Linked DNA regions of Prochlorococcus marinus XMU1406. The protein of the gene in region 1 interacts with the protein of each later gene in a pairwise test. Links are inferred from orthologs where the notes say so. Each region holds a gene or a part of one and is shown on either strand. Other genes may lie near its edges. The genes, in order: HA149_RS02070 and ftsZ.

Region 1 (15,776 bases):
TCATTGGATATTTGAGTATTAAAGATTAAATGCTTGTCGATTTTACAAGGCCCACTTCTCATATTAAATATTTATCGTCATTGACCTCAGATGAGTGGATCAAACTCGCATTATCTAATCCAATAGATATTCTTATTGACCATGCTCATTGTGAAAGAAAAGCAGCAGGAGTAGCTATTCAATTGATGTTTAGATATCCATCAGAACCAAATCTGGCAGAAGTTCTAAGTCCAATAGCGAGAGAGGAATTAGAGCATTTTGAAAAAATACTTTATTTTTTAAAGGATCTTGGTCATTCTCTTGAGTCCTTAAAACCGCCTCCATATGGAGCTGAATTGGCCAAGAATATAAGAAAGGAGGAGCCCAATAGAATGCTTGATAGTTTCTTAATAGCAGGACTTATTGAAGCAAGAAGTCATGAAAGATTAAGCTTGCTTGCGCTGAATTCTGAAGATAAATCGTTTAAATCCCTTTATAAGTCTCTGCTAGAGAGTGAGGCAAGACATTTTGGAGTTTACTGGAAACTAGCGCAAACTAAATTCTCTAAAAATCAAACTTTCAAAAGGTTAGAGGAATTGTCTGAAATTGAGTCAGCAATACTAGCTGAAACTTTTATATTGCCAAGGGTACATAGCTAAAGTTAATAAAATAAAAATGATAATTAACAAATTCTTAAGTTTACTTAATCGATATAAAACTGATTTACCAACATTCACCATAGTTGGTGTAGGCCCTGGAGATCCATCGCTTTTAACAATTGCTGCTGTGGATGCAATAAAAAAAGCGAAAGTTATAGTTTTCCCAATATCAGCTGATAATAAAAAAAGTTTCGCTGCGGAAATAGTCAAGAAATACACCAAATTTAAAAAAAATATCCCTATCATCTTTCCAATGGCTAGGAAGGATTTTGATCCTGATGAAATATGGTCTGATGCTGTAGAAAAAATTGTTAAATTTATACAAAATGGCGAATCAGTTGTTTTACTTTGTCTTGGAGATACTTCACTATTTGCAAGTTCTTCTAATATTTTGAGGTTAATAAAAAATAATCATGCTGAAATTATTACCAAAACCATACCTGGTATTTCCTCTATTTCAGCAGCAGCAGCTTTGAATGATTTTGATTTAGTAAAAAAAGGCGAGACATTGATCATCAAAGAATGCTCTTCTTCAGAATCTGAATTAACAACCCTAATTAGGGAAAGTAAGGCAAATAAAACGGTATTGGCCATTATGAAAGTTGGCAAAAGATGGAATTTAGTCAGGGAAATTTTAAAAAAAGAGGATATCATCAATACAACATTAATAGCTTTAAGTGTTGGGATGCCTGATCAAATTATTCAATATGCATCACAATATAAAAAGGGATTTATGCCTTATTTTTCTTTGATTTTGATAAGGTTTGATTAATGTATAAAAAAGAAAAATTAGTTGAAAATCAATTTACATGGCCAATATGTAAGGATCTATTATTTCTTGTTCTCGAAGATAAGGTTAGTGATGTATTTGTTTGTGAATTAGTTTGGGAAAGACTTTTTTATACTAAAGAACTATCTATAAATGATTGGACCTTTAGCGCATTAACTCCTTCTTATTGGTCAGAAAAATTTGAAAAAGCTCCTCAAATTATTTCAGAGCGACCAGCCTCAGTACATTTGACTCGATCAATTCCAAAAGACTATAAACAGGGATTGAAAAATTTTCTTAATTTTAAAGGTTATAAGATTAATGAACTCTATCCAAGAAGAACTAGAAGAGCAACGGTAGTAAACTGGTTGATTTATTGGGCGATTGAAAATGATTGTTTTTCAAAAGATAATGGATTAATGCCAAGTCCTAGTTCACCACCTGTTAATCCAGTTAAAGGACATTTTGGCGATCCAGAAATTAAATAAGGTTTTTCAAAAAGATAAATGATTCTATTAAAGGTATAGTTGTAATGAATAGTACTTTCTTTGGAGAGAAGAATTGATTCTTCCTACAATAGCAATTATCGGAAGGCCGAATGTTGGTAAATCTACCTTAGTTAATCGTTTTTGCCAAAGTAATGATGCAATAGTATTTGATAAGCCTGGTGTTACAAGAGATAGAACTTATCAAAATGCTTCATGGGGAGGTAAGGAATTTCAAATAGTTGATACTGGAGGTTTAGTTTTTGACGATGATAGTGAATTTCTCCCAGAGATAAGGACCCAAGTTTTCTTGGCTCTAGAAGAGGCTTCACTCGCGTTACTGGTGGTAGATGGGAATCAAGGCGTTACTGATGGTGATTTATCAATAGCAAAATGGTTAAGAAACTCAAGCTGTAAAACAATTGTTGCTGTTAATAAATGCGAATCGACTACTCTAGGAATATCCCTAGCTTCAGAGTTCTGGAAATTAGGATTGGGCGAACCTAACCCTGTTTCGGCTATTCATGGTTCAGGTACTGGAGATCTTTTAGATCTCGTTATTGGCGAACTTCCTGAAAATAATATCCAGGATGATGAAGAAAAGATAATGATGTCCATTATTGGTAGACCTAATGTTGGTAAATCTAGTTTGTTAAATTCAATCTGTGGAGAAAAAAGAGCAATAGTTAGTGATATTAGTGGTACGACAACTGATTCAATAGATACGCTTATTAAAAAAGGTAATAATCATTGGAAAATTATTGATACTGCAGGGATTAGAAGAAAGAAAAATGTTAAATATGGCACTGAATTTTTTGGTATTAATAGGGCTTTTAAATCTATAGATAGAAGTGATGTTTGTCTTTTAGTTATAGATGCTATAGATGGAGTAACTGATCAAGATCAGAAGCTGGCTGGGCGCATAGAAGAACAAGGCAGAGCTTGTATAATTGTTGTTAATAAATGGGATCTTGTAGAAAAAAATAGTTCAACAATTTATCAAGTAGAAAAAGAACTTAGATCTAAACTTTATTTTTTACACTGGTCAAAAATGATTTTTATATCTGCATTAACAGGTCAAAGAGTTGATAATATTTTTGAGCATGCTCTTAATGCTGTAAATCAACATAGAAGAAGAGTTACAACATCTGTAGTTAATGAAGTACTTAAAGAATCACTCAGTTGGAAAAGTCCTCCAACGAAGAGAAGCGGCAAGCAAGGTAGGCTTTATTACGGTACTCAAGTAAAGAACAAACCTCCCACCTTTACTCTTTTTGTAAATGACCCTAAATTATTTGGAATAACTTATAGAAGATATATTGAAAAACAAATTAGAGTAAATTTAGGCTTTGAAGGCACACCCCTCATTTTACTTTGGAGAGGAAAACAGCAAAGAGCTTTAAATAAAGAAGTCGAAAGAGAAAATATTGAGTTAATTCAAAAAGATTAATGAATTTGCTAACCAAATTTTCTGTTGGTCAATACGTTCATGGTAATAGAAGTTGGCTAAGAATTATAGATAGTAGATTAAAAATAATTATCGTAATGATATTTTTAATCACTCCAATTTGGGCAGGTCCAATATGGAGATTGAGTTTAGTTGGTTTTTTACTATTAATTACTTTTTTAAGTTTATTGCCATCTAGAGTATGGTGGCGATCATTATTTTTTCTTTCATTTTTATCACTATTAATTGGCTGTATATCAATACTTGCCTCGTCTGATATTCAATCTCTTGATGGCTACTTAAGAAATCCCAATGAGTTGCAAGTAGTACTGGAAAGCCAAAAAGAATGGAATATTTTACAAATTCCTTCGCAGAAGATATGGTTTATTAATTTTGGTCCCTATAACTTATCAAGAAAAGCCTTTGAACTAGGAATAAAAACCTCCACTTTGATCTTTACCGTTATTCATAGTGTGAATTTGATGCTTTTAACCACATTGCAGGAAGACATTGTATGGGGATTAAGTTGGTTTATGTATCCATTAAGAAAGATTGGATTACCTACTAGTAAGTGGCTTTTTCAGTTATTAATTGCATTACGTTTTATTCCTCTAGTGCAGGAAGAACTTCAAAATATCATTAAATCAGTGTCAGTTAGATCAATAAACTTTCGAAATTTAGGATTAAAGAAATCTTTTAATATTTTATTAATCTTATTGGAAAGGTTATTTCAAAATATATTTCTGAGAATTGATCATGGAGCAGAATCATTACTCTCAAAGAAAAAAATTATTATAAAAACTAATAGATTTAGAACTCTTTATCCTTCAAAATCTCTCAATGTAATTGTTAATACATTATCGATTTGTTTTATTTGCATAGCAATTTTTCTTAGAAAACTGTATGGTGCATTATAAATAACACAATATTTTAGGTTTGAGTTCTGAGCGTTATTTAAACCATCCAACATTTGGTATGTTATACCAAGTTTCTCCTGGGAATGATGGGAGGGATATTTATGCGACTTTATACGCTCAAAAAATGTTTTTCTTGGTAGAAGTTCGACAGAGAGAAGTTTTTTTTGAAGTTATACCTTATTTAGATGCCCGAAATCAGGCCGAATTAAACCTTCAAAAAACTAGAAGAAAAGGATCTGAAGAACTATCTAAATGGGAAAATTTATTTACGCAAACTTTCTTATAAAAGGTGAACCCTGCAAATTATTTAAAAATAAAAAATAAAATACCATCAAATGTAAATATTCTTGCAGTAAGTAAAGGATTTAAAAGTCAAGAAATCAAGACCATTCAAAATATAGGTCAGAACGATTTTGGTGAAAGTAAGGTTCAAGAGGCTTTTGAAAAACAATTAATCTTAAAAGAACTTAAACAAATAAATTGGCACTTTATTGGAAGAATACAAAGTAATAAAATAAGAAAAATAGTTCAAAATTTTAAATATATTCATTCAGTAGATTCATTTGAAAAGTTGCAAAAGATTGCTAATATTTCACGTGAAGAGAAGAAAAATCCATTAATAATGTTGCAGGTTAAGTTCAGTGATGACCCTACTAAAGGAGGATTTAATCCTGAATTTTTAATATTGAAATGGAGAGAAATTCAAGAGTTGAAAAATATTTCATTAACCGGTTTGATGACTATCAATCCTAAAGGACTTAGCTCTAAAGAAAATTCAGGGTTGTTCAAAAAATGTCGTGCTCTCGCTGATTCACTGCAACTACCAGATTGTTCCATGGGGATGTCAGGTGATTGGGAGGAAGCTATTGATGCTGGATCAACTTGGTTAAGATTAGGATCATTGATTTTTGGAGGTAGATCTTAATTAGTTATTTTTTTATAAAAATCTTATCTATAAACTTGCAGTAAAGTTCAACTAACGTTATTTAAGTATAGGTAGTTTATTCATTTAAAAAATGAATCTATCACTTAAGGTTCTTAAACCTTATTAATCAATTTCAAGAGGATTTAAAAGGTGTCACTTATTTCTAGATTAAAGGCAGTTGTTGCCGGTGATGAGTATCTCGATGATGATTTTGATGAGTTGGATTATGCTTCAGAGGATGAATTAAATGATATTAATAATTTCAAACAAAATCCAAAGAATGCAAATGCCCTTGCAAATTCAAATCCATTCGATTTTATGAATAACAACAGATCATCAAAAGTAGTGGGTATGCCTGGGATCGCAAATTCATCCTCAGAAGTAAGCTTAATGGAACCAAGAAGTTTTGATGAGATGCCTCAAGCTATACAAGCACTAAGAGAGAGAAAAACCGTAATTCTCAATTTAACTATGATGGATCCTGATCAAGCTCAAAGAGCGGTTGATTTTATTGCTGGGGGCACATATGCAATTGATGGACATCAAGAAAGAGTCGGTGAAAGTATTTTTCTTTTTGCTCCAAGTTGTGTAAATGTAACTAGTTCATCACCAGAAGAAGCTTCTCCTTCTTCTTTGCCTACAGAAAACACACCACAATATAGTTTGGGCAAAAATACTACTCCTGAACCAGCGTGGGGTAATTCTAAATTAAGTGCTTATTCATGATTAATCTGTGACAGATAAAATTGCGATTATTGGTTTTGGAAATATTGCAAGTGCTATAGTTACCCCTCTATTAGATAAAAAATTAATTCAGCCAGAGAATGTTTTCTGTGTTGTCAATTCAGAAAAAAGTTTAGAAAATATAAAAAAAAATTATAAGCATAATATAAATGTTTATAGATCAGGTTCTAAAGAGTCAAAAATAATTTGGGATTGTCAATATAAACTTCTTTCCATAAAACCCCAACAATTTAATGATATAAGCGAGGCCCATCATATAAAAAACAAGGAAAATTTAATAATTTCAATTCTTGCAGGAGTTTCAATAAATAGACTTACTCAAAAGTTCCCTAATCATAAATGTGTGAGGGTGGTTACAAATATTCCAATAACTATTGGAAAAGGTTTAACTGGGATTTCTTGGGGAGAAGAAATTACGGAAAATCAGAAAAAATTTACAAAAAAATTATTTGTAAATACAAGTAAAATTTATGAATTTACTGAAAATTACCTTGATATTTTTTTAGCTTTAACTTCATCAGGTCCTGCAATTATTGCTTTAATTATAGAAGCATTAAGTGATGGAGGATTAAGCGGGGGATTGCCAAAAATAATTTCAGAGGAACTTGTTATGGAAATGATACTAGGGACTATTTGTCTAATAAAGGAAAATAAACTTACGACTTCTGAGCTTAAAAATTTAGTAACCTCTCCAGGTGGAACAACTATTTCTGCTTTAAGAGTTTTAGAAAAAAAAAGTGTAAGGTCAGCATTAATTGAATCAATAGTTTCAGCTAGTAATCGAAGTAAAGAGTTTCGTTAGTTTTTAAAATTATCTTTTAAGTTCATATAAACTTTTTCGAGTGAATTTATATTTTTATTAATTGTGTATCTCTCAAGTATACGTTCTCTAGCTTTTTCTCCAAGATCTTTTGTAAATGAAGGGTGTTCTACAAGAATTGGGATTATAGTTTTTAATTGTGCAGCTACATTATCAGTTGAAATTACTATTCCTACGCCGTTATCTAAAACTTCTCCATCAGCTCCTGCATCTGTAGCTACACAAGCAGTACCAGCAGACATTGCCTCTAATAGTGATAATGATAAACCTTCTACTAAGCTTGGTAAGAAAAATACTTCTGCTATTTGCATTATTGCTACCCTAGTTTCTAAATCTAATTCGGGACCCCACCAAATTAATTTCTCATTTGCAAGGTTAGAAAAACTATTTTCAAGTGTTGGCTTCAGTGGTCCATCTCCGACAATAACTAATTTACAATTTTGAGTTTTTGTTTGGCGCCAAGAACGTAAAAGTGCCTCGATATTTTTCTCATTGGCAATCCTACCCATATATAAAAAGATTCTTTCATTTCCAAGTTTGTTTTTTACCTGAGCATATTTTTTATTTTTTTCGCAAAAAGGTTTCCAAATATTCTCATCAACCCCGTTTGGGATAATTATTTGTTTTTCTTTAGGTACTCCTAATTTATAAAGAACATTTTTTTGAAGTTCGGAAAAAATGATTATTTTATGGAACTTTGATAAAGAGGGAGCATAAAGTTGGTATGTTAATTGTTGAGTACTAGCAGTTAAATTTCTATTTTTTGCATCAAATGGTGGGTGAAACGTTCCTATTAGTGGAAGATTAATTTCATCACAAATCTCTGGAAGTCTAAAGTCTAAAGGAGATAAAGTTAAGCTTGCATGTACTAAGTCAGGCTTTAATCTTTCCAATGATAGCCTTAGCTCTTTTTCTGCTCTTGGTGAGGGGATTGTATAAACTTGGGACTTAATTAAATATGGAAGACTTACATCAGGATCATTTGCCAGAAATAATGGCTTTGATGAATTTGAACTAGAAGGATTGTCGAAATGAATGAAACTAATTTTATGGCCTCTGGTCTTTAATTTCTCAGTAGTTGAATTACCATAAGTTACATTTCCACAAAAAGGAGATTTCTTACCCAACCAGGCAACATGAACCACATTTATTGAATGAACTATTTATTAAATTAACAGTCAGAGCACCCAAGATCATAATTTTTAAATTTATTCATAGTTTATGAAAATGTTAACTATATATTTCTCTCAACATTTTTAGTGAAGATAAATCTTTCTCTAGTTGAGTAGAGATCCAAGTTTCAATAATAAATAATATTTTAAGCCAGACTTTTTTAGGTCCCAATAACTCTCCATTAGATTTTATTGGTAATTCGGGGAAAAGGAGTCTCTGTAATAGAGCAACTTCGGATGCATTTATTTTTAGATTACTTTGAGGATCTTCCACGGATGAAAACCCTTCAATTGGTAAATAATAACAACTCCATTCCCAATTCCCTAAAGGCGGAATAATAGGTTCTCCAGTTTTACAACAATGATGAATTGGTAAATTTATACCTCCGATGGCTAATAGATGGATTAAAGATTGAATACTCATTGAGAGAATTTTAATATCCTCTTCTTTGGATTCTTCATACAAATAAATCCTATCTAGATGTGCAAGAACACAAGATAAATAGTTTTGTTGCTTGTCATTATTACCTACTAATAAAAAAGTTAATTCAGTTATTGCTTGCGCGGCTGCAAGACATTCAATATTTTTCCCTAGACCAGAATAGCTTTTTAATATTTTAATTTGACGTACAGATTTAAGATTTCTTTTCCCAAAAATCTGCAGACTTAAATATGTTAATGGAGTAGCTGCGGCAAGACTACTTTTAGGACGTCTAGCACCAGGTACCGCTAATCGAACAATACCTTGCTCATCAGTAAGAATAGTTATTAATCTATCATTCTCGCCTAATGGAGAAGCTTTAATGCAGAGACCTTCTAGTCTGCACTCACCAGAACCAGACATTTAAATAACCTTGACTTCTTGAAAAATCTCACAAAAATTAGAAGTCCCTACGCAACTAATTCCATTATCAAGCAAATCAATAACTTGTGTCAGTTTTTTTATACCACCTACAACTTTGATGTGATTTTGGGAGCCCGTTATTTTTAATATTTCCGCTATGTCATTTAATGTAATAGGGGGTCCAAACCCGTCCCCGAATTGAAAATTTTTTATTCCTAATTCCAAAGATATTTCTATCGCATTGTACAAAACTTCTTTTTGTAGTTTTGATTTATTTATGATTATTGAAACTGGTAATCCAGATAACTTCACTTGCTCAATTTCAGCAGCGAAAGTTTCTAAGTTTCTTTTGGATAAATTGATAAAGTTTGGGATATATTCAATTCCGTTTGCACCTTTATCTTTTGCAAAATTAACTAATTCTTCAATAAATGTAACTGGTAAATCTGCTAGAGGGTAAGAAATGAGTGTGTTTATGTTTGCATTGTAATTGCTCAAACGGTTTTTAAAATCATCTAAATAATTAAGTGAAGTAGAAATATTCTTAATATTATATTTTTTTATTAAATCGCAATTCGCACAGAAATCTTCCCAAGTTAAATACGGGTTAATAATAATTGCATGAATTTTTTCGTTTAATTCATATTCAATATTGGGCATTTAAAAGTTATTTGGATTGAATCAGTCCATAACCTCCATGATTCCTCTTGTATATAACTTGAAGTTCATTATTTTTTTTATTTCGAAAAACATAAAAATCATGATCAATTAGATCTAATTGTTTTCTTGCTTCTTCTGATGAAATTGGATTCATTTCAAAGTATTTATTTTTTATAGATGGCTCAGGAAGACTTGCTTCTATTCCTTCTTTAAGTAGAGCTTCATCTAAAAATCTTGATTTTTTATTTTCAATTGGGAAAGACTCTTTATTTTTAAATTGATTATTATGGATTGTTTTATTGTTTCTTTCTTTGTATTTACGTAATTTTCTACAAAGTTTATTAGAAACTAAATCAATGCTTGAGTATAGATTTTCAGTTTTCTCTTCGGCTCTAATTACAGTACCATTTGCAAAAATAGTAACTTCTGCAGTCTGGAAGGAGACTCTTGGATTTTTTTCTATTGAAAGGTGTATGTCGGCTTCTTTAACGATATCCTTATAGTGATGTGTTGCTTTTTCTATCTTTGCCTCAGTATATTCTTTTAATGCTCCAGTGAGCTCAAGATTTTTCCCATGGATTAAAATTTTCATAAAAAATCTAAAAATATTTACTTACTTTCTAAATCTACTTAAATATGGTTAATAGAACAGCAATAATTAAACAACCTGATAATATTTCTTTTTTCAATGATGTTTATAAATTACAAAAAGAATATCAGGAGGCATTGATTTTAGATAACTCTAACCCTGATTTTATTTGGATAGGTGAGCATCAACTCTGTTATACCTTGGGTAGAGGATCTAATTACGATAATTTATTATTTTCTTTCAATGATGATAATTATGATGTTTTTAAGATTGATAGAGGTGGTGAGGTTACTTGTCATATGCCAGGACAATTAGTAACTTACTTGGTGTTAGATTTGAAAAATTTTAATAAAGATTTAAATTGGTATTTAAGAAAAATTGAAGAAATTATTATAAAAATTATTGGAACTTTTAATATAGATTGTCATTCAAGAGAGGGGCTCACTGGAGTTTGGATAGGAAATAAGAAAATTGCTTCAATTGGAATTGGTTGTAAAAGATGGGTTACAATAAATGGATTTTCAATCAATATTGACTGCGAATTAGAAAATTTTAATAAAATTGTTCCTTGCGGAATAGAAAATTGTCTTATGGCAAATATGATTGATTACAACAAAAATTTAAATATTCAAGAAGTCAAGAGAATTGTTAAAAAAATCATTCAGGAAGAATTTAATTTTGATTTTGTATCAAAATAGAAATTAAAATTTAAAAATCAATTTAATATGCGTGATTTAGCATACTGGCCTTCAGCCAAACCTCTTTCTAAAAAAGATAAATTTGCTAAAAATAGAGATTTTATTAAGAACCTTCATCATATAGATCAAATTTGGGAGAAATTAAAATTTAAATGTGGTGATACTTTAGCTGTTTGCGATTTGAGAGGTAAAGAAAAAGAAAAATTTTCTTATTCTGACCTGGCTGATTTAATAACAAAAGTCTCTTTTTCTTTTAAAAATTATGGTTTAGTAAAGGGGGATGTAGTTACTGTAATATCTGAAAATTCTCCAAGATGGTTAGTAGTTGATCAAGGCTTAATGCGTTTAGGAGCTATAAATGCAGTGAGAGGTATTAATTCTCCTTCAGTAGAATTAGACTATATTATTGAGCATTCTGATTCAGTAGGCCTAATAGTTCAATCTAAGGAGATTTGGCTAAAGTTAAACAACAAAGAAGAATTAAAAAAAAGACTGAAATTTATAATTAATTTAGAAGATGAACAATTTGAAAGTTTAATAAGTTGGAATCAATTTATAAGAGCATCAGATTCAGAAAAAGAAAATTCACAAACTAATATTGCAACATTTAATCCAAAAATTGATGATGTTGCTACTATTCTTTACACTTCTGGGACAACAGGAAAACCTAAAGGCGTCCCCTTGACTCATGCAAATTTTTTACATCAAATAATCAATTTAGCCTATATCGCTGATCCAAAACCTGGGACCTCTGTATTAAGCGTTTTGCCTATCTGGCATTCTTATGAGAGGAGTGCTGAATACTTCTTTTTTTCATGTGGTTGTTCTCAATACTATACAATTCCTAAATTCTTGAAAGATGATATTACACAAATAAAACCTGTTGTCATGGCTACTGTACCAAGACTATGGGAGGCAATACATGATGGTTTTTTTAAGGCTTTGAAAAAAATGCCTTCCAAAAAGCAAAAACTTATTAAGTTTTTGATAAGTAATAGTTCAGTTTTCAAAAGAGGTCTTAGAAAGATAAGAAATTTAGATATCAATCAAATAACCTTTAAATCAAAAATCCCCTTACTGGGTTCTATTATTTGCCGATATCCTTTACATAAATTGTCTACTATTTTTTTATGGCCGAATATTCTTAGACAACTATGCGGAGAAAAACTGAAATTTCCCATTAACGGCGGAGGTGCATTGCCAGAACATGTGGATCTTTTTTTTGAATCTTTAGGTGTAGATGTTTTGGTGGGATATGGACTCACAGAAACTAGTCCAGTATTAACTTGTAGGAGAAGAGAATTAAATGTTAGAGGATCATCTGGTCAGCCTCTAGCATTTACCGAAATCAAAATAGTGACTGATGATAAAAAAAAGATTCTGAAGTTCAGAGAAGTCGGAAAAATTCTTGTTAAGGGACCACAAGTAATGAAAGGTTATCTTAATAATGAATTAGCTACAAAAGATGTTTTATCGAAAGAAGGTTGGTTTGATACTGGTGATTTAGGTTTTCTAATACCAAATGGTTCCCTTTTTATAACAGGGAGAGCCAAGGATACAATAGTGCTATCAAGTGGTGAAAATATAGAACCGAATCCGCTAGAAACCGAAATCCTTAGTTCTGAATTTATTAATCAAATACAACTAGTAGGACAAGATAAGAAATGTTTAACTGCCCTTGTAGTTCCTGATTTCGAATTAGTAAAAAACAAGTTTTTGGAAGAAGACCTTTCAAAATTAAACCTTAATAGGGATATTGGTACATTTTTTAAATCGCACATTAATAATTTGCTTAAAAGTCGATTAGGAGCAAGATCAGAAGAACAAATATTAGATTGTTATTTTGTTGATGCCTTTACTTTAGAAAATGGTTTGTTAACACAAACTCTTAAACAAAAAAGAAAAGAAATAGAAAAAAAATATTCATTACAAATAGAAAATATGTATGAACAGAAATTTAGTAAGAAAAATTGATTTGTTCTTTCTATATTGAAAAGGTAATTTAATTTTTTATGGAAACAAAAAACTCAATATCTATAAAGCGCTCAATAGCTATTAAAGCTGTAGTTACTCCTACTTGGAAGGAAGATGCTGAAAAAGAATTAAGTAAAGCAATTTCAAACATTGACCAACAATTATCTCAACTTGAGCAGGAGGGGCAGCAAATAGTAAATAATATTAGATCCCAATCGGTTAACCCTCTAGATCCTAGAGTTCAAGAACAGGTTAGTCAGGTGCAACAACAAGTTGCAGCAAAACGAAATGAAATTGAAGAACAAAAAAGAAATCTACTTCAACAACAGAATCAAGTTCGCGAATTAAAAATGGACGAAATTGTTGATCAAGGACAAGTGGATAGTTTCTGTGATGTCACTGTGGGCGACAATCTTATTGAAAAAATGCAAGTCTCAATTACTGTTAAAGATGGAGTTATTCAATCTATAGATAATAATTAAAAGAAACATTTAGTATTTTTGATAAAAATAAGTAAATCTTAATTGCGAAAAGTTTTAAATTCTAATCGATCTAAATTATTACTTTCTTAAGTTTTAAGAGTTTCCACTGTGAATATGATTTCGTATAATTATATCAAGAGTTAAAAGGGTTCTTAATCATAAAAACTTTTGAAAGTTTGATAAAAATCCCTTAAAACTTATGCAATAACAATTTTCTTATGTCTCACGAAATATTCATGCCTGCCTTGAGTTCTACTATGACGGAGGGCAAGATTGTGGAATGGTTGAAAAATCCAGGAGATAAGGTTGAAAGAGGCGAATCTGTCTTGGTTGTTGAATCTGACAAGGCAGATATGGATGTTGAATCTTTTCAAGATGGATATCTTGCAGCAGTTTTAATGCCTGCCGGTAGCACTGCACCTGTTGGAGAAACTATTGGACTCATTGTAGAAAATGAGGATGAGATAGCTTCTGTTCAAGAACAAAATAAAGGAAATCAACCCGAAGTCTCTACTTCTGACCAACTTGAATTGGTAAGCAATAAAACTGAAGAAAAACCAGTAGTCCAGACTGAAAGTATCAATAAAGAAGCTGAAGAAGTCCTCTTAAAGAGTGAAAAGCCTGTACCATCTTTTAATACTGATCAAATTAATGCCGCTACAAGTAATGTTTCTTCGAGGATAATTGCATCCCCAAGAGCTAAAAAACTAGCCTCTCAAATGGGCGTTGATTTAGCAAAGGTTCATGGATCTGGGCCTCACGGAAGGATTCAAGCCGATGATATTTTGAAAGCTAATGGCCAACCTGTCTCTATACCATGGATAGGAGAAGGTAGTTCTCCCGCAAATATTCCTGGTGCAACTTTGGGAGTTGAAAGTAAACCAGAAACTTCAGGAAATAGTTTTGGTAATCCTGGAGAAACAGTTCAATTTAATACTCTTCAAAAAGCGGTAAATAAAAATATGGAATCTAGTTTAGATGTTCCATGTTTTAGGGTGGGATACTCAATCAACACAGATAAATTAGATAATTTCTACAAAAAGGTAAAACAGAACGGAGTAACTATGACTGCTTTACTTGTAAAGGCAGTTGCAAAGACACTAAAGAAACATCCTCAAGTTAACTCAAGCTTTTCAGAAAATGGAATTTCTTATCCAGAAAATATAAATATTGCTGTTGCTGTTGCGATGGAAGATGGGGGACTAATAACTCCAGTATTAAAAGAACCATGCAATACTGATTTATTTGAATTATCTAGGGAATGGAAAGATCTCGTAAAAAGATCGAGATCAAAACAATTAGAACCAGATGAATACTCAACGGGAACATTTACCTTATCTAACCTTGGTATGTTTGGTGTTGATAGATTTGACGCAATATTACCCCCAGGGACCGGTGCGATCTTAGCGATAGCATCATCGAAACCAACTGTTGCAGCTAATAGTGATGGTGCAATATCTGTTAAAAAAATAATGCAAGTAAATCTTACAGCTGATCACAGAGTGATCTATGGAGCTGATGGTGCTTCATTCTTGAAAGACTTGGCCTACCTGATTGAAAATGAGCCAGAGACACTTATATCTTAAATTTAATTGATTTCTCAAATTAATAATGAAGGAAGAGATTATAAGCTTGAAGCTTATGATTACTTTCTAGATCCTTCATTAATTGCTAGTAAGCCTTCTATAATAAGGCATGAATCAAGATTGATGATAGTTAGAAATAGTGTTTTAGAAGAGAATTGCTTAACTAACAAATTTACCAAGAATCTTTTAGAGGAATTTAGAAAAGGTGATCTTGTGGTTGTCAATAATACTAAAGTAATGAAGGCAAGGTTAAAGGTTGAATTAGAAAATAGGACGTTAGTCGAATTATTAGTCTTAGAAAGATCCCATGAATGTGTTTGGTTATGTTTGGCAAAGCCAGCGAAAAAGTTAAAAATAAATAGAAAAATAATATTAAAATCTCCTTCTGCACAAGATATTAATTTGATGGTTGATGGGGTTGATGAAGAAACTGGAGGAAGATTTATTAAATTTCCAGAAAATATAATTGATCTTAGTTCAATGAATGACCTTCTTGATAAATACGGGAAAATACCTCTCCCGCCTTATATAAAAAATTCCGAAGAAGAATCTTTTCATGAGAATAGTTATCAAACTGAGTATGCAACTAATCCAGGGGCCGTTGCCGCTCCAACTGCTGGTTTACACTTAAGCAAAAGTCTTATTTCCAATCTAAAAAAAAAAGGAGTAATAATTTTGCCGATAACTTTGCACGTAGGCTATGGAACATTTAAACCAATTAATCAAGAAGATCTAAGTGACTTAAAACTGCATAAAGAATGGGTAAGTGTTAATAAGGAAGTAGTGGGGGAAATAAAAAAAATAAAGAAAACAGATAGAAGAATAATTGCAATTGGGACAACTAGCGTGAGAGCTCTTGAAAGTTGTTATTCTCACGAAATTAATGACTTTATTCCTATAGCGAAATACGTGGATTTAGTAATTAAGCCAGGTTATAAATTTAAGGTAGTTGATGGATTATTAACTAATTTTCATCTTCCTAAAAGTTCATTATTACTATTAGTAAGTGCAATGATTGGTAGAGAA
Region 2 (15,828 bases), on another replicon or contig:
TTGAAAATAATAAAACAAAAAAGCAAGAGATTTTTAATCAAGAAAAAATTAACTTCTTGGAAGGAATTGAATTTCAAAATGTTGATGTTTGGTTTCCTCTTTTACATGGATTTAATGGCGAAGACGGTTCAATTCATGGCTTACTGAGATTCACAAAGAAACCTTTAGTCGGATGTGGAATTATAGGATCTGCACTTGGAATGGATAAAATATTGATGAAAACAATTTTCTCAAATCTTAAACTTCCACAAGTTAATTATCTAGTTTTTCAAAATGAAGATTTCAAAGATAAAGAAGTAAAAAATAATTTAATAAGTGAAATTTTAAAAAAATTAAATTTTCCTGTTTTTGTTAAACCTTCTAACTCTGGATCATCTCTTGGCATCTCAAAAGTCAAAGATGAATCAGAAATATTACAAGCATTAGAAAAAGCTTGGGAAATAGATCCAAGAATCTTAATTGAGGAAGGTTTAGAGGTAAGGGAGATTGAATGCGGAATAATTGGAAATTCAAAACTTTTAAGCTCTGAGATAGGCGAAGTAAATTACGAAAGTGAATGGTATGATTACGATTCAAAATATTACTCAAATAATAAAATAATTATCCCAGCCGAAATAGATTCTAAGATCACAAAAGAAATTAAAGAAATTGCTATTAAAAGTTGTAGAGCACTAAATATTTTCGGTTTTGCAAGAGTAGATTTCTTTTTAGAAAAATCTACTAATAAAATTTTTTTAAATGAAATAAATACAATTCCCGGATTTACAAGACAGAGTATGTTTCCAATGCTTTGGAAAGCTTCAGGTTTAAAAATTGAACAACTTGTGGCTAAACTGGTAGATATATCTTTAGATTTGTAATTTAACTCAAATGTTGCATGGACTTCTTTGGTTACCATTACTTTTAATCTTCATTTTATTAACTGCACTTGGATGGTTAGAAAGAAGAAGGCAAAATCTTTTCAGAAGCTGGGCGAGTGATTCTGAACTGTGCAAGTTAGATAGTTCAGGCGCAGCGTCTTTAAAAGATGGGGAATTAAAGTGGAGCGCATTTGAAGCTGGTAAATTTGAAGAAAAAGATAGTTTTACAATCAAGAAACTAGAGTTAGTTGAATTAATGGCACTAACTTCAGGAGAAGCTCCTCTAACAATTGAATCTCAAGGCAAGTGCAGGTTAAGATTAGTAGGCGATGGGAAAGAGATGGATGTACCATTTTCAGATGCAGAGCAGGCGAGAAAATGGATGGACCAATTGATGGAAAAAGCTCGATGTGATTTGTGAAAAACAAAAAACCAGTCAAAAATAGAAGCTTTTTTTTTCTAATTTCATTTTTATTTTTAACAACCTTATTAAGCATAAAAACTCTTAAAAAAGTTGATATTCAAGATATTAGGATTTATGGCAGTCAATTATTTTCGCAGAATGATTTAGTAAATAATTCATCTTTAGAATTACCCATCCGATTAATTTTTATTAAAACTAATTTATTAGAAAAAGAATTAAAACAAAATTTATCTCTCAAGAATGTTTCGCTAAACAGAGAATTATTTCCTTTTGGTTTGAAAGTTATTATCAATACAACAACTCCAATAGCTTACGGCGAAAGAATATTTAACGATGAAAAAATATTAGGCTTCATTGATAAAGATGGAATTTTTATAAATAAACAAAATGTGGAAGAAAACAATTTGAAAAAATTAACCATACAAGTTTTTGGATGGAAAGAAGAATTTAAAAAAATATTATCTGAAATTTTCATTGCTCTTGAGGATTATGAATTTGAGATTGTTAAAATAACTTTTTCTGCCGATGGATTTCTAACTGTTGAGGAAAAACATTTAAAAACAATATTTTTAGGATCTAAACCAAATTTAATTAACTATCAATTGCAAATAATGAATAACCTAAAAAATGAATTTAAGAAAAATAGCTTTTCAAATAAAATTGATAATATTGACTTGACTAATCCAAATAAACCAAAAATAAAAGTGTTCAAACCCTAATATTTGAAAAAGAATTTTGAAGAATTTTTTTTAATTATTGTAGTGTTGATATGGGTTTTGCATTCAAAACAAAATATTTAATAAATAAATATTTTTAGGATTTTCGTCAACAAATTCCTACAGATGAGCTCAGTAAGTTCATAATGCAGCCAATACTAGTATTAGATTCCTATTAAGAGATGAGCTTCGGTAACAATCCAAACTTTGATCAATCGAAAGAAATCCTTCCAAGCCAAAACGCCAAAATAGAAGTTATTGGTGTAGGTGGTGGTGGCAGTAATGCAGTCAATAGAATGATAAATAGTGACTTAGAAGGAGTTTCATTTCGAGTCCTCAATACCGACGCACAAGCCCTATTACAGTCTTCTGCAGAGCGTAGGGTCCAACTTGGACAAAATCTTACTAGAGGTTTAGGTGCAGGGGGGAATCCAAGTATTGGGCAAAAAGCTGCAGAAGAATCTAAAGAAGAGCTTCAACAAGCTTTAGAGGGATCCGATCTAGTTTTTATAGCCGCTGGAATGGGTGGAGGAACCGGTACGGGAGCAGCTCCGGTAGTTGCAGAAGTAGCTAAACAAAGTGGTGCTTTAACAGTAGGGATAGTAACCAAACCTTTTTCTTTTGAAGGGAAAAGAAGAATGCGTCAAGCAGAAGAAGGAATTGCAAGACTAGCGGAAAATGTTGATACTCTTATAGTTATTCCAAATGACCGATTAAAAGACGTTATTGCTGGCGCTCCCCTTCAAGAAGCATTTAGGAATGCTGATGATGTTTTAAGAATGGGCGTCAAAGGTATCAGTGACATAATTACTTGCCCAGGATTAGTTAATGTTGATTTCGCAGATGTAAGATCAGTCATGACGGAAGCAGGCACTGCTCTTCTCGGAATAGGCATTGGTTCAGGAAGGTCGAGAGCTTTAGAAGCAGCACAGGCAGCAATGAATAGTCCTTTACTAGAAGCAGCTAGAATTGATGGAGCTAAAGGCTGTGTTATAAATATTACCGGTGGCAAAGACATGACTTTAGAAGATATGACCTCCGCATCTGAAATTATTTATGATGTTGTTGATCAAGAAGCAAATATTATTGTTGGTGCAGTGGTTGATGAGGCAATGGAAGGGGAGATTCAAGTTACTGTAATTGCTACAGGATTTGAAACATCCCAACCATTAAATCAGCAAAGAATAAAAAATAGATTATCTAATCAACCCTTATATAATTTTTCAGACAATAAAGAATCGGGAGCCAGTATTCCTGAGTTCTTGAGATTAAGGCAGAATAAAAAAGATATAGGTTAAAAGGTAAAATAGAGTGACTCGGTTATCTCGCCTGCCTCAAGCATCCCTTGTGGCTGCTACCTTCCGGTCCTGACCAGGTTTAGGCGTTAAAACCGCGAAAGGCCGAGTCAAAAACATATTAGCAATTCTTGATTAAAAAAGATACATAAATTTATTATGTTACCTTCAGACCTAGTTAATTATAAAAAAAAATCTCGCAAAATCATTGCACTAACTGCATGGGACTCCATATCAGGATCTATCGCAGAACAAGCAAATGTTGATCTCGTACTAGTAGGAGATTCATTAGCAATGGTCTGCTTAGGATATAAATCGACATTGCCATTAACTTTAGAAAACATAATTTACCACACGAATGCTGTTTCAAGAGGATTTAAGAAGAAAATTGAGGAACAACCTTTAGTCGTTTCAGATATGCCTTTTCTGACTTACCAATGTGGTGAGGATAAAGCTGTTGAGTATGCAGGGAAAATCATACAAAGCACTTATGCAAAAGCTGTAAAAATAGAAGGAGCTGAACCAGAAATACAGAAAGTTATTTCTAGATTAATAAGAATGGGAATCCCTGTTATGGGTCATATAGGTCTTACACCACAAAGCTATCTAAATATTGGATTAAAAAAACAAGGAGAAAGCTTAGCAAGCCAAGAAAAAATTAAGAAAGAGGCTTCAATTCTTGAAGAATTAGGGTGTTTTTCAATAGTTCTTGAACATATTCCTGATTTGCTTGCTAAAGAAATACAAAATTCTTTAACAATTCCCATAATAGGTATCGGTGCAGGTAATTATTGCGATGGCCAAGTAAGAGTTACTGCAGATTTATTAGGCCTCAATGATGATCAACCACCATTTTGCCAACCGATTATCCAAGGAAAGAAATTATTTAAGGATAAATTAAAAGAATGGGTAGACTCTGAAAGGCTTAACTAATAAACCCCATTTTGTCATAAAGTCTAATTCCTTAGGAACATTGTATTTCCATAGGTTTAGTAGGATATATATTATCTTTTAATCATTTCATTTTTTTCTATTTTTAATATTTAAAAATAAGTTTGTATAGTTTGCAATAACTAATAAAAGCAAAAGGAATGTATTAATAGACATTTAAAAAGAGAGTCGTTATAACCTGTAATTTAGATCTACTGTCAATCGATGGATTTTGTTTCAAAATTTATTTTTTACAAATTTCAAAAGATATTTAAGACTATATTCCTTTGATTAATAATTTGATTTTGAAAAACTCTATTTCTCTTATTCCTTTTCTTTCGATGATAATTCTTACATTGGGATGTTCAAATAAACCAGCAGAAAAAGAAATGAAAATGCCAATGTTATTTGATACCAGAGAACAGGCAGAAAAAGAAGCCTATAAATTTGGTTGCGAAGGAGCTCATCAAATGGGAAATAAATGGATGCCATGTAGTATGCAAAAACATAACCATTAAAACGAGTGCTTAATCTCTCCAATTTTTATCAACTTAGAATTAATTTTTTGCCGAAATTTGCTTCACCTTTTGTTAAAGAAGTTTTTGAGGGAATTTATTTTATTATCTGTAATTCCCATAAAACAAGTGATGGCAATAGTTTTAGCCATGACAAAATGGGCATTGTTAATCTAAATTAATGTCATCCCACCACTTAAACAATGCAACAAGAACTTGATTGCTTAGTTCCATTCCATTAGGCTCACTTAAAAAGAATCTATTCCCCTTTCTTACTAATAGTCCACTTTCAAGAAATCTTTGCCATTCTTCAAGCAATTTACTAAAGTTGCTTTCAAATTTTTTGTTTTCCCAGTTTTGTTCTTTAAAAACTTCTTTGATATCTACACCCTCTTTGAGTCTTAATCCCAACATTATTTTCTCATCAAGTTCTTTATAGACAAACTCCTTATTAGTCAAGGATGAATCTAAATTAAATTCGTATTGTCTAGTTACCCATTCTTTATATTCTCTACTAACTCTTGGTCTAGTTAACTTTTCCCCCCATGGCGAACTAGTGGAACCTTGACCAAAACTCCACCAGCCTAAACCACTCCAATAAACTCTATTATGTCTCGATTGATGTCGCGGAAGGCAATAGTTTGAGATTTCATATCTTGAATACCCTGCGTTTTTCATGATTAAATGGGTTGATTCACTATTTTTAAAAGCTTCTTCATCACTTGGGAGTTTTAATTTTCCTAAATTAACTAATTTTTTAAAAACAGTGCCATTTTCAATATTTAAATCGTAAATAGATAGATGCGGTGGTGAAAATGTTATTGCTTTTTTTAAGTCATCTTGCCATTCTTTAAATCCACAAAGTGGCAAGTTTTGAATTAAATCTAAACTCCAGCTTTTTATTAACCCAGAATCATATTCTCTCTTCAACCATAAACAAGATTTTTCTGCATCTTCTTTCAAGTGACGCCTTCCCGACTTTTGAAGTATCTGATTATTAAAACTTTGTACTCCGAGACTAAATCTATTTATCCCAGCATTTATGAATCCAAAAAGATCATCTTGAGTAAAACTAGCTGGATCAACCTCCATAGTGATTTCAGCACCATAATCAATTCCATAATTTTCTTTAAAAAGATCAATTAATTCTTTGATTTGGGTTGGATCTAAAATTGATGGTGTACCACCTCCTACATAAATTGTCGATAGAGGTGATTTATGCTTAATTGATAATATTTCTTTATATAAAAATTGCAAATACTCTTGAACAGTTTTGCTTCCGTAACCTTTTAAAGTTTCAACCTTGTTTCCTAATGGAATAACTGCAAAATCACAATAAAAACACCTTCTGTGGCAAAAAGGAATGTGTACATAAGCACTTCTTGGAAACTTATTCATAATCTAAATTAATTTTTATACTCCAAAAAAGTTTTAAGGATTGAAAAAAATAAAATCCTTATTTACTCAATTAATAAATCCTAGTAGATTATAGATATGACAGATATCTTAGTATTAATTTTATTTGTTTTGTCTGGGGCTGCTTCAGGATGGCTTGGTGTTGATTTATTGCCAGTAGACGTACTCAAACAGGTATCTAATGTAGAGGGTTTTAGAATTGTTTTAGCAATAATTGGTTTTTTTGTAGGATTAGCAGCTGGTTTTGTATTTCTTCAACTTAGAAAAACTTTTCTTGATCAAATAAGAACAATGCCAACGGACTTACTAATAAGTAGGTCCGTCGGTCTAATTTTAGGATTACTTGTTGCGAATCTTTTACTTGCTCCAATACTATTAATCCCCTTTCCTAGAGAGGTTTTTTTCGCAAAACCTTTAGCAGCGATATTAAGCAACATTTTCTTTGGTGTTCTTGGTTATAAGTTGGCAGATACCCATGGAAGGACATTATTGAGATTATTCAATCCCAATAATACTGATGCATATCTAGTCAATGAAGGAATCCTCCCTGCTGCAAGTCCAAAAATTCTAGATACTAGCGTAATTATTGATGGAAGAATCAATGGCCTACTAAGTTGCGGCTTATTGGAAGGGCAATTAATTGTTGCTCAAAGTGTAATTGATGAATTACAAACTTTAGCTGACTCAAGCAGTAATGAAAAAAGGTCGAAAGGAAGAAGAGGTCTCAAGTTATTAAAAGAATTAAGAGATCTATATGGGAGAAGACTTGTAATAAACCCAACAAAGTATGAAGGTAATGGGGTAGATGAAAAACTCTTGAAAATTACTGAGGATATGACAGGAACTTTAATTACGGCAGATTATAATCTTTCTCAGATTGCTGAAGTTAAAGAATTAAAAGTTATGAATTTGAGTGATTTGGTTATTGCCTTAAGGCCAGAAGTACAACCAGGAGAATCACTTAATATAAAAATCGTTAGAGAAGGCAAAGAAAAAATGCAGGGTATTGGATATTTAGATGACGGCACAATGGTTGTTATTGATGAGGCAAAGAATTTTGTAGGAAGCAGATTAGATATTGTTATCACAGGAGCATTACAAACTCCCACTGGAAGAATGGTCTTTGGAAAACTAATAAATGATCCTGAGTCAAACAAATCTTTTAAATCACCAGCGACACAGGGCTAAATCTAGCTAGAATCAGTTCAATCTTAATTTTGTGATACAAATGACTGTATCTGCTCCTTATTACGGAGAAAACACCGTGATGAGGACCCCGCCCCCTGATCTTCCCTCTCTTTTACTGAAAGAGCGAATTGTTTATCTTGGTTTACCATTATTTTCAGATGATGATGCGAAAAGACAACTAGGAATGGATGTTACTGAGCTAATCATTGCTCAACTTCTTTATCTAGAGTTTGAGGATCCTGAAAAACCAATCTATTTCTATATAAATTCAACTGGAACAAGTTGGTACACTGGTGACGCAGTTGGTTTTGAAACAGAAGCTTTCGCTATCTGCGATACAATAAGCTACATTAAGCCTCCAGTACACACAATATGTATCGGACAAGCAATGGGGACAGCTGCAGTTATCCTTTCATCTGGCACTAAGGGGCAAAGAGCCGCTCTTCCACATGCCTCTATTGTTTTGCATCAACCTATAAGCGGAGCGAGAGGCCAAGCAACGGATATCCAAATTAGAGCTGAGGAAGTTTTGAAAAATAAAAAATCAATGCTGGAGATTTTATCTCGTAATACTGGAAAGACTATTGAAGAACTCTCAAAAGACTCTGACAGGATGAGTTATCTCAACCCCCAAGAAGCACTAGATTATGGAGTTATCGATAGAATACTCACAAGTCAAAAAGATCTACCAAATAAAATTTAACACTCACAAAACTATTTTAAAATCATGCCAATAGGAACTCCAAGCGTGCCTTACAGACTTCCAGGAAGTCAATACGAAAGATGGGTTGATATTTATACAAGACTAGGTGTTGAAAGAATTCTTTTTCTTGGACAAGAAGTAAATGATGGTATTGCTAATAGCCTTGTTGCACAAATGCTTTATTTAGATTCTGATGATAATTCCAAACCTATCTATCTGTATATAAATAGCCCAGGAGGATCAGTAACTGCTGGCTTGGCTATATATGACACTATTAAATATGTAAAAAGTGATGTAGTAACCATATGCGTAGGCCTCGCAGCCTCCATGGGAGCGTTCCTATTGGCCGCTGGCACAAAAGGGAAAAGAGTTGCTTTGCCTCACAGCAGAATAATGATTCATCAACCCTTAGGAGGGACATCTCAACGTCAAGCAAGTGATATTGAAATAGAAGCTAAGGAAATTTTAAGAATTAAAGATATGTTAAATATGTCTATGGCAGATATGACAGGCCAATCATTTGAGAAAATTGAAAAGGATACTGATAGAGATTATTTCCTAAGTGCGGAAGAAGCAAAAAACTATGGCTTAATTGATAGAGTAATTTCACATCCAAGCGAAGCAAATCAGTCTTAAATTTTCTAAATAAATATTTTAATTTTAATTTTTAAATTAATAATTTTTTGGTTTATTTACACCTTTAATGTCTAAAATATTAATTATCAAATGCAAAGAAGCTACAACTAATGACCCAACTCTTTTACGACACAGATGCAGATCTAAGTCTTTTAAATAATAAAACAATAGCGATTATTGGATATGGTTCACAAGGACATGCACATGCCCTAAACCTTAAAGATAGCGGAATGGATGTAATTGTTGGATTATATAAAGGAAGTAAGTCTGAAAGCAAAGCTATTAACGATGGTCTACAAGTATTTAGCGTTTCTGAAGCTTGCGAAAAAGCAGACTGGATTATGATTCTCCTCCCAGATGAGTTTCAGAAAGATGTTTACCTTAAAGAAATAGAACCAAACTTAAAAGAAGGAAAGATATTAAGTTTTGCTCATGGCTTCAATATAAGATTCGGACTTATCAAACCTCCTAGTTTTGTGGATGTTGTAATGATTGCCCCAAAAGGACCTGGACACACTGTTCGTTGGGAATATCAGAATGGTCAAGGAGTTCCAGCATTGTTTGCTGTAGATCAGGATTCTTCCGGAAATGCAAGATCATTGGCGATGGCTTACGCTAAAGGGATTGGCGGAACAAGAGCTGGGATTCTTGAAACAAACTTCAAAGAAGAAACAGAAACTGATTTGTTTGGAGAACAAGCGGTTTTGTGCGGAGGATTATCAGAACTCGTCAAATCAGGCTTCGAAACTCTTGTAGAGGCAGGCTATCAGCCCGAACTTGCTTACTTCGAATGCTTACATGAAGTCAAACTTATTGTTGATTTAATGGTGAAGGGAGGTTTATCTCAAATGAGAGATTCAATTTCAAATACTGCAGAATATGGAGATTATGTAAGTGGTAAAAGACTTATCAATAGTGATACAAAGAGAGAAATGCAGAAAATTCTAAAAGATATTCAAGATGGAACTTTCGCTAAGAATTTTGTGGAAGAATGCGATAAAAACAAGCCCTTAATGACAAAATTAAGAGAAGAGAACTCAAAACATGAAATTGAGAAAGTAGGTAAAGGTCTGCGCTCGATGTTCAGTTGGCTGAAATAAATTTATTTTTAATATTCCTCGGATCGATTGGTTTTGATTTATTGATCGGCGATCCAAGATTCTTAATCCACCCAGTCCAAGTAATTGGCTTTTACATAAAAAAAATATCTGATTACCTCATAAATAATTTTGGGGAAAATAAAAATATATTATTTTGGGGAGGTTTAATCGTAGCTATATCAACCATTGGGATGAGTTTTGGTTTAGGTAAATTGATAGAACTCAGTTATGTGCAATCAAGAAATAATTTTTTTGGTGGATTGCTAATTTTTTTTGGACTTTCAAGTTGTATTGCAACTAAGGGACTTATTTCAAGTGTGAAAGAGATTGCAGAGCTAATAGAACGCGAAGAAATTAATGACCAAAATAAGAGAATAATCAAAGAGAAGGTACAAAGGATAGTAAGTAGGGATGTAAGTTCATCTTCTTTAGAACATCTTTTGAGATCAAGTACAGAGAGTCTTACCGAAAATTCTGTTGATGGAATATTTGGGCCATTATTTTGGATTTTTATTGGAATTTTTTTTATGAAATTTTCAAATTTTCTGCCAGGTCCTTTATCACTTGGTTTTTCTTATAAAGCCATAAGTACTTTAGATTCAATGATAGGTTACAAATATGATTATTTTAGATATTTAGGTTTTTTCAGTGCAAAAGTCGAAGATATTTTTACTTTTGTTCCTTCAAGATTAGTTTTAATCACATTACCTTTAGTTAGTCCCAAAATTAATGAGTATGGATCAATCATAAAAAAAAGCTATCTTGATGGTAAAAAATATGATTCGCCTAATGCTGGGATTTCAGAAGCTATATTTGCTTATATTTCTGGTATTAAATTGGGTGGAAAAAGTAAATATAAAAATGAGATTATTGAAAAGCCAATGATCAATGAGAATGGAGATAATTGCACTGGAGAGAAAATTAAATTAATTTGTCAATTAATTTTGAGATTACAATTTTTATGGATAATAATTTTTGTCTTAATTTTTTTTATAATTTCAACTTTAATTAAATAATAAAATAGTTTTAAAATTACTAGTATAATCATTAAAAGTCTATGCAAGAAAACGGCTCTCCAATAGAAAATCAAAATGATGATTTTACTAATACATCATCAACTGATAATGAATACTCAAAATGGGTAGACAATCAGGGAGATGAAGTAAAGAATGTTTTTGGATTTAATAGAAGTGCTGAACTTGTAAATGGTAGAGCAGCAATGATCGGATTCTTAATGCTCATATTAACCGAGTTAGTTTTTAGCGGCAGACCTGTTACTTCTTCAATTTTTGGTATTAATTAAAAATGGAAGCAAAAAAATCTAATCCAATAAAAGTTTTCTTATACATATCTGTATGGGTAATTATTTGGGGCACTATAGGATCTCTAGTCGATTTTCCTCTATATAAAAATAAAATCTACTTAGAAGGAAGCATATATCAATATCTTACTTTCACAGTTACAGCGATTATTTCTATTATATCTGCAAAGTTTTTTTATAAGAAAATTGATTTATAAAAACTTGTACCTAAATTTCTTAATAATTTTTGCTGGTTCTTTACTTTCATTGGACTCGTAAAGTATCCACTGATGTGTCTCAGTATCATGATCACAACCATAATTTCCAGATGGGTTATCGTAACTTGAAAGATATGAATGACAATTTTGGTCTGCCTCAAAAGCGGAGTCATAACCTGTTAGAAAATATATCAAAAATAGAACAGTTATAAACAAAAAAAATACTTGAGAAACTAAATTAACTACCTTCATAAGATATTCTAAAATTTAAATATATCATCTAATAAAATTTTTCGATCTAAAAATATAGCTAACGACCAACATTAAATACAAAGTCATGGAATGCTTGATTCTTTAAATACAGGATGACCAGCAATACTAAAATCATATTTAAGCCTATTACTATTGATCCAAAAATATTAATTTGTTTTTTACCTGGCAAAGTGTAAGTAAATTTCTTGCCTTTAAGAAAACCAGCTAAGCCTTTTTTTTCTTTTATTTGAGTATTTTGAGTATTATTCTTAACTTCATTATCAGAAAAACCTTTTACCATTACAAATTAAATAACAAATTTATAATATTCCAAAAAAATAAATAATTTTAATAATTAACAATTTTTAATCACATATGGGATCATTAATGAAATTCTCTCATTTGAGAAATTATTAAAAAAATAAGCTTCAATAATTTCCGTTTGCAGCCCCAATAAACTTGATTGACATTTAAATCTATTTTGGTCAAATACTACTAATTGAAATTTTTCTATTTCAGAAATTAATTCTTTACATAATTGGGTTCGAGAATCTTTAAAACAATCACTAGATTGTTTTAAAATCTTAGACTTTGTTGGTATTGTTTCAGCCATAACAAAATTAGATAACAACAAAAATTTCAAGAATAAAATAGTTAAACATTTCATTACTTCTTAAAATTTTAAAATTTTGGATGCCTTGTTAAGAGTGTTGGACATTGAGCTAATTGCATTTTATTGCGATAAAAAAAAGATGCCCTACAAAGAGCACCTTTTTATTAAAGAGAGAAATAGATTTAAAAGATTACCCTTGAACTCTATCCTTAAAAAGTTTACCTGCAGAGAATGTTGGAACTCTTTTAGCGGGTATTGCTATTTTTTCGCCTGTCTTAGGGTTTAATCCCTGTCTTGCAGAACGATCTCTTGGTTCAAAAGAACCAAATCCTAGTAAAGAGACTTTTTTGCCTTCCACTACTGAATCAACAATAGTTTCAATAGCTGCATCAACAACTAAAGAAACATCCGTTTTTGTGAGCTCTGTACGAGCTGCAACAAGATTTACTAAATCAGCTTTGTTCATTGAAATTTAAATTAAAGCTAAGGGTTAAAAAAAAAGATTTAAATCAGTTTTAAACCTTGAACTTTCATATCATATGGAGCAAATACAAATACGGCAACCGAAAATGCCGGCGGCGCAAAGCTTTATACAAATTTTAGGGACATTTTTAGCAAAATTATTTATTTTTTATAGCCGTGCTTTTTCATTTATAAAAAATAGCCTCTTCATTTATAGAACAGCAAAAAGCATTGGTAGCACTGAATTTAGCATTAAAAATCTAACTACATTTAGCAAAGAGGGAAAATATCAAAGGGGGGTGAATTTAAGAATTTGAGCTATTTATTATGTTTTATTAATTTTCAGATATATTTCCTTCTCATCACATGAAAAAACACAATTTGTATTTTGAAATCAAGAAAAATCTGGTTTTCTCATTATTAAACTTTCTCTATAAATCGTTTTATGCACTGAGCAGATGGATGAAGAAATTGTAATTAATTAGAAAATTAATACTCTCCAAGATCTAATAAAGTTGATTAGTGAAGCCTTAAATTTGAGTTTTTTTTTTAATTTTGCATCTATTATTCAAATATCAATAATTTAAATAAATTACCTCAATATTTAACTAATCAATGATAGAGAGAAAGTGATTCATCTCAATAAAGGTAACCCATTTCCTTTAGGGAGTTCTCTAACTTCACAAGGGGTTAATTTTTCCTTAATAGCCACAAATGCAGAATATGTAGAAATCTTACTGTTTGAGAAAGAGGACTCTATTTCCCCAAAAAGCATATTCAAATTAGATCAGACTCATAATAAGGGTCCTTACTGGCATGCGGAAATAAAAAATCTATATGAAGGTTGTATTTATGCTTTTAGAGTGAAACAAAAAAATAATGAAATTAATAATAACTATGAAAAAAAAGTATTACTTGATCCATGTTCAAGGGGTATTACCGGATGGGAAAGTTATAAAAGAGAAAATGCATTAAATACGCAAGAAAACACTAATTCTTGTCTTAAAAGTGTTGTTTGCGATAGAAAATTATTTAATTTTAAGGATTATCCAAGACCGAAACATTCTTGGGAAGAAACAATTATTTATGAACTCCATATCAAAGCTTTCACTGAAACAACTGATAAAGATGAAAGTTGTTTTAAGAAATTTTTAAAAAAAATTCCGTATCTCAAAGAACTGGGTATAACAACAATTGAATTACTTCCAATTTTTTGTTTTGATCCTAATGATGCCCCAAATGGTCTAAAAAATTTTTGGGGTTATAGTCCAATTAATTGGTTTACTCCACATTTTGAATATCTTTCGAATGAATCAGCTGAAAAGAATAGAGAGGAATTTAGAAGATTTGTAGAGGAATGTCATAAATCAGAAATTGAAGTCATCTTAGATGTTGTATACAATCACACTTCCGAAGGTGATTCAAAAGGACCAGCAATATCCTGGAAAGGTATAGATGAAAATCTTTATTACTTTATTGGAAAAGATAAAAATTATCAGGACGTCTCCGGATGTGGTAATACTATTGCAGCAAACAGAGGATTAGTTAGAAAACTAATAATTGAATCATTAAAATGTTGGGCGAGTGAATTAGGAGTTGATGGTTTTAGATTTGATTTAGGAATTGCCCTATCAAGAGGAGAAAATCTTTCACCGCTTGATAATCCTCCAATTTTTGAAGATATAGAATGTGAACCAGAACTTATCGATATCAAGTTCATAAGTGAGCCATGGGATTGTGGTGGTTTATATAAATTAGGTGATTTCCCATCTAAGAATACTTTCACTTGGAATGGTCATTTTAGAGATGACTTGAGGAGATTTTGGAAGGGGGATAAAGATACAGCTTGGAATATGAGCGATAAAATAAAAGGTACTCCATCTATTTATAAAGAAGATAATATTTTCCCAAAATCAATAAACTTTATTACTTCACATGATGGATTCACTCTAAAAGATTTAGTAACTTTCAATAGAAAACATAATTTTGCCAATAGAGAACAAAACAGAGATGGTGATAACCATAACAATTCTTGGAATCATGGTACAGAGGGACCAACTACAAACTTATTAATTAATGATTTAAGAAAAAGACAACAAAAAAATCTTATTCTTAGTTTACTTATCTCTAAAGGTGTTCCAATGATACTTATGGGTGATGAGATAGGAAGATCACAAGGCGGTAACAATAATTCTTGGTGCCAAAATAATTTATTGGGTTGGATGAATTGGGAACATGGTCAACAAGATTTGGAATTATTAGAATATTTTAAATACGTTATAAAAATCCGAAAAAAACTTATAAACATTTTTAATCCATCATTCTTCCCTAATAATCAAACCAATGAAAATATGCCAACATATCATTGGCATGGAACAAAGTTAGATAGCCCCGATTGGAGTAGTTGGTCTCACACAGTTGCCTTTAGCATTAACAAAGGCATCACTAACCCGCTGGTCTGGATAGGTTTAAATGCATATTCAAAAAGAATCGATTTCCCTTTGCCGAAATGTAAATATAATTGGTTAAAAGTTATTGATACTAGCATGTCTGAGATTTTTGAACCCTTAACTATTAATGAAAAATCTGTTTCAATAAAGAGCAGAAGCTCTTTATTAATAATTTCAGAAGAAGTATTTGGTGCAAAAAATAATTTACTCTAAAAGCGGGCGGCGGGAATCGAACCCGCATCTTCAGCTTGGAAGGCTGAGGTTTTACCACTAAACCACGCCCGCATTAAGTAATAGAATTACCTTTGCAATAATACATTATCAAACAATCAACAAAGTAAAAAGATTGGAAAATTCACACTCGAAAAAAAATATTACTAAATCAACAACAAGATTAATGTTCTCTTATGGGCTAGGAGATGCAGGTACAGGTTTAGTCGCTACGCAATTTGGTTTTTTTCTGTTCAAATTCTTTATTTCTGCTGGTTTACCAGTAATAATTGCAGGTTCATTATTGATGTTAATAAAGATATGGGATGCAGTAAATGATCCGTTAATTGGATGGTTAAGTGATCGTACTAAATCAAGATGGGGGCCTAGAATCCCTTGGATGGTAGCAGCATCTGTTCCTCTTGGTTTCTCTTTAGCTGCGATATGGTGGACACCCACTGGTTCCGTGCTTACCAAGACTATTTACTATGCCATAATTTCTATAATCGTAATGACTGCTTATACAAGTATTAATCTTCC

The links.
Region 2: the proteins of HA149_RS02070 (region 1) and ftsZ interact in binary tests that used the Bacillus subtilis proteins (3 or more experiments, as listed by UniProt). The link is inferred for Prochlorococcus marinus XMU1406 from one-to-one orthologs.

The regions. Positions count from the first base shown.
Region 1 is NZ_JAAORG010000001.1:352,359-368,134, forward strand. The notes cover bases 4,236-7,119. They hold HA149_RS02070 (cell division protein SepF), read left to right. Parts: upstream 4,236-5,331; coding sequence 5,332-5,907; downstream 5,908-7,119. Other genes in these bases: HA149_RS02055 (energy-coupling factor transporter transmembrane component T family protein), read left to right, coding at 4,236-4,256; HA149_RS02060 (PII-interacting protein PipX family protein), read left to right, coding at 4,276-4,542; HA149_RS02065 (YggS family pyridoxal phosphate-dependent enzyme), read left to right, coding at 4,546-5,181; proC (pyrroline-5-carboxylate reductase), read left to right, coding at 5,915-6,727; HA149_RS02080 (glycosyltransferase family 4 protein), read right to left, coding at 6,724-7,119. In the rest of the region: aroQ (type II 3-dehydroquinate dehydratase), read left to right, coding at 1-29; HA149_RS02035 (tRNA-(ms[2]io[6]A)-hydroxylase), read left to right, coding at 30-638; cobI (precorrin-2 C(20)-methyltransferase), read left to right, coding at 655-1,410; HA149_RS02045 (DUF1823 family protein), read left to right, coding at 1,410-1,895; ribosome biogenesis GTPase Der, read left to right, coding at 1,969-3,342; more of HA149_RS02055, read left to right, coding at 3,342-4,235; more of HA149_RS02080, read right to left, coding at 7,120-7,890; DNA repair protein RecO, read right to left, coding at 7,976-8,761; HA149_RS02090 (2-deoxyribose-5-phosphate aldolase), read right to left, coding at 8,762-9,421; hpf (ribosome hibernation-promoting factor, HPF/YfiA family), read right to left, coding at 9,429-10,013; lipoyl(octanoyl) transferase LipB, read left to right, coding at 10,058-10,708; HA149_RS02105 (AMP-binding protein), read left to right, coding at 10,736-12,682; HA149_RS02110 (YlqD family protein), read left to right, coding at 12,721-13,164; HA149_RS02115 (dihydrolipoamide acetyltransferase family protein), read left to right, coding at 13,383-14,750; tRNA preQ1(34) S-adenosylmethionine ribosyltransferase-isomerase QueA, read left to right, coding at 14,757-15,776. UniProt on the Bacillus subtilis protein: Cell division protein that is part of the divisome complex and is recruited early to the Z-ring. Probably stimulates Z-ring formation, perhaps through the cross-linking of FtsZ protofilaments. Its function overlaps with FtsA.
Region 2 is NZ_JAAORG010000003.1:190,434-206,261, forward strand. What follows is about bases 1,305-4,240. They hold ftsZ (cell division protein FtsZ), read left to right. Parts: upstream 1,305-2,182; coding sequence 2,183-3,298; downstream 3,299-4,240. Other genes in these bases: HA149_RS07335 (cell division protein FtsQ/DivIB), read left to right, coding at 1,305-2,003; panB (3-methyl-2-oxobutanoate hydroxymethyltransferase), read left to right, coding at 3,455-4,228. Also shown: HA149_RS07325 (D-alanine--D-alanine ligase family protein), read left to right, coding at 1-860; HA149_RS07330 (hypothetical protein), read left to right, coding at 871-1,281; more of HA149_RS07335, read left to right, coding at 1,278-1,304; HA149_RS07355 (DUF3721 domain-containing protein), read left to right, coding at 4,531-4,743; radical SAM family heme chaperone HemW, read right to left, coding at 4,909-6,138; HA149_RS07365 (PIN/TRAM domain-containing protein), read left to right, coding at 6,235-7,344; HA149_RS07370 (ATP-dependent Clp protease proteolytic subunit), read left to right, coding at 7,385-8,047; HA149_RS07375 (ATP-dependent Clp protease proteolytic subunit), read left to right, coding at 8,072-8,683; ilvC (ketol-acid reductoisomerase), read left to right, coding at 8,794-9,783; adenosylcobinamide-phosphate synthase CbiB, read left to right, coding at 9,771-10,799; HA149_RS07390 (chlorophyll a/b-binding protein), read left to right, coding at 10,841-11,086; HA149_RS07395 (hypothetical protein), read left to right, coding at 11,089-11,301; HA149_RS07400 (hypothetical protein), read right to left, coding at 11,296-11,553; HA149_RS07405 (hypothetical protein), read right to left, coding at 11,612-11,854; HA149_RS07410 (hypothetical protein), read right to left, coding at 11,909-12,166; HA149_RS07415 (HU family DNA-binding protein), read right to left, coding at 12,357-12,632; and 3 more genes. UniProt on the Bacillus subtilis protein: Essential cell division protein that forms a contractile ring structure (Z ring) at the future cell division site. The regulation of the ring assembly controls the timing and the location of cell division.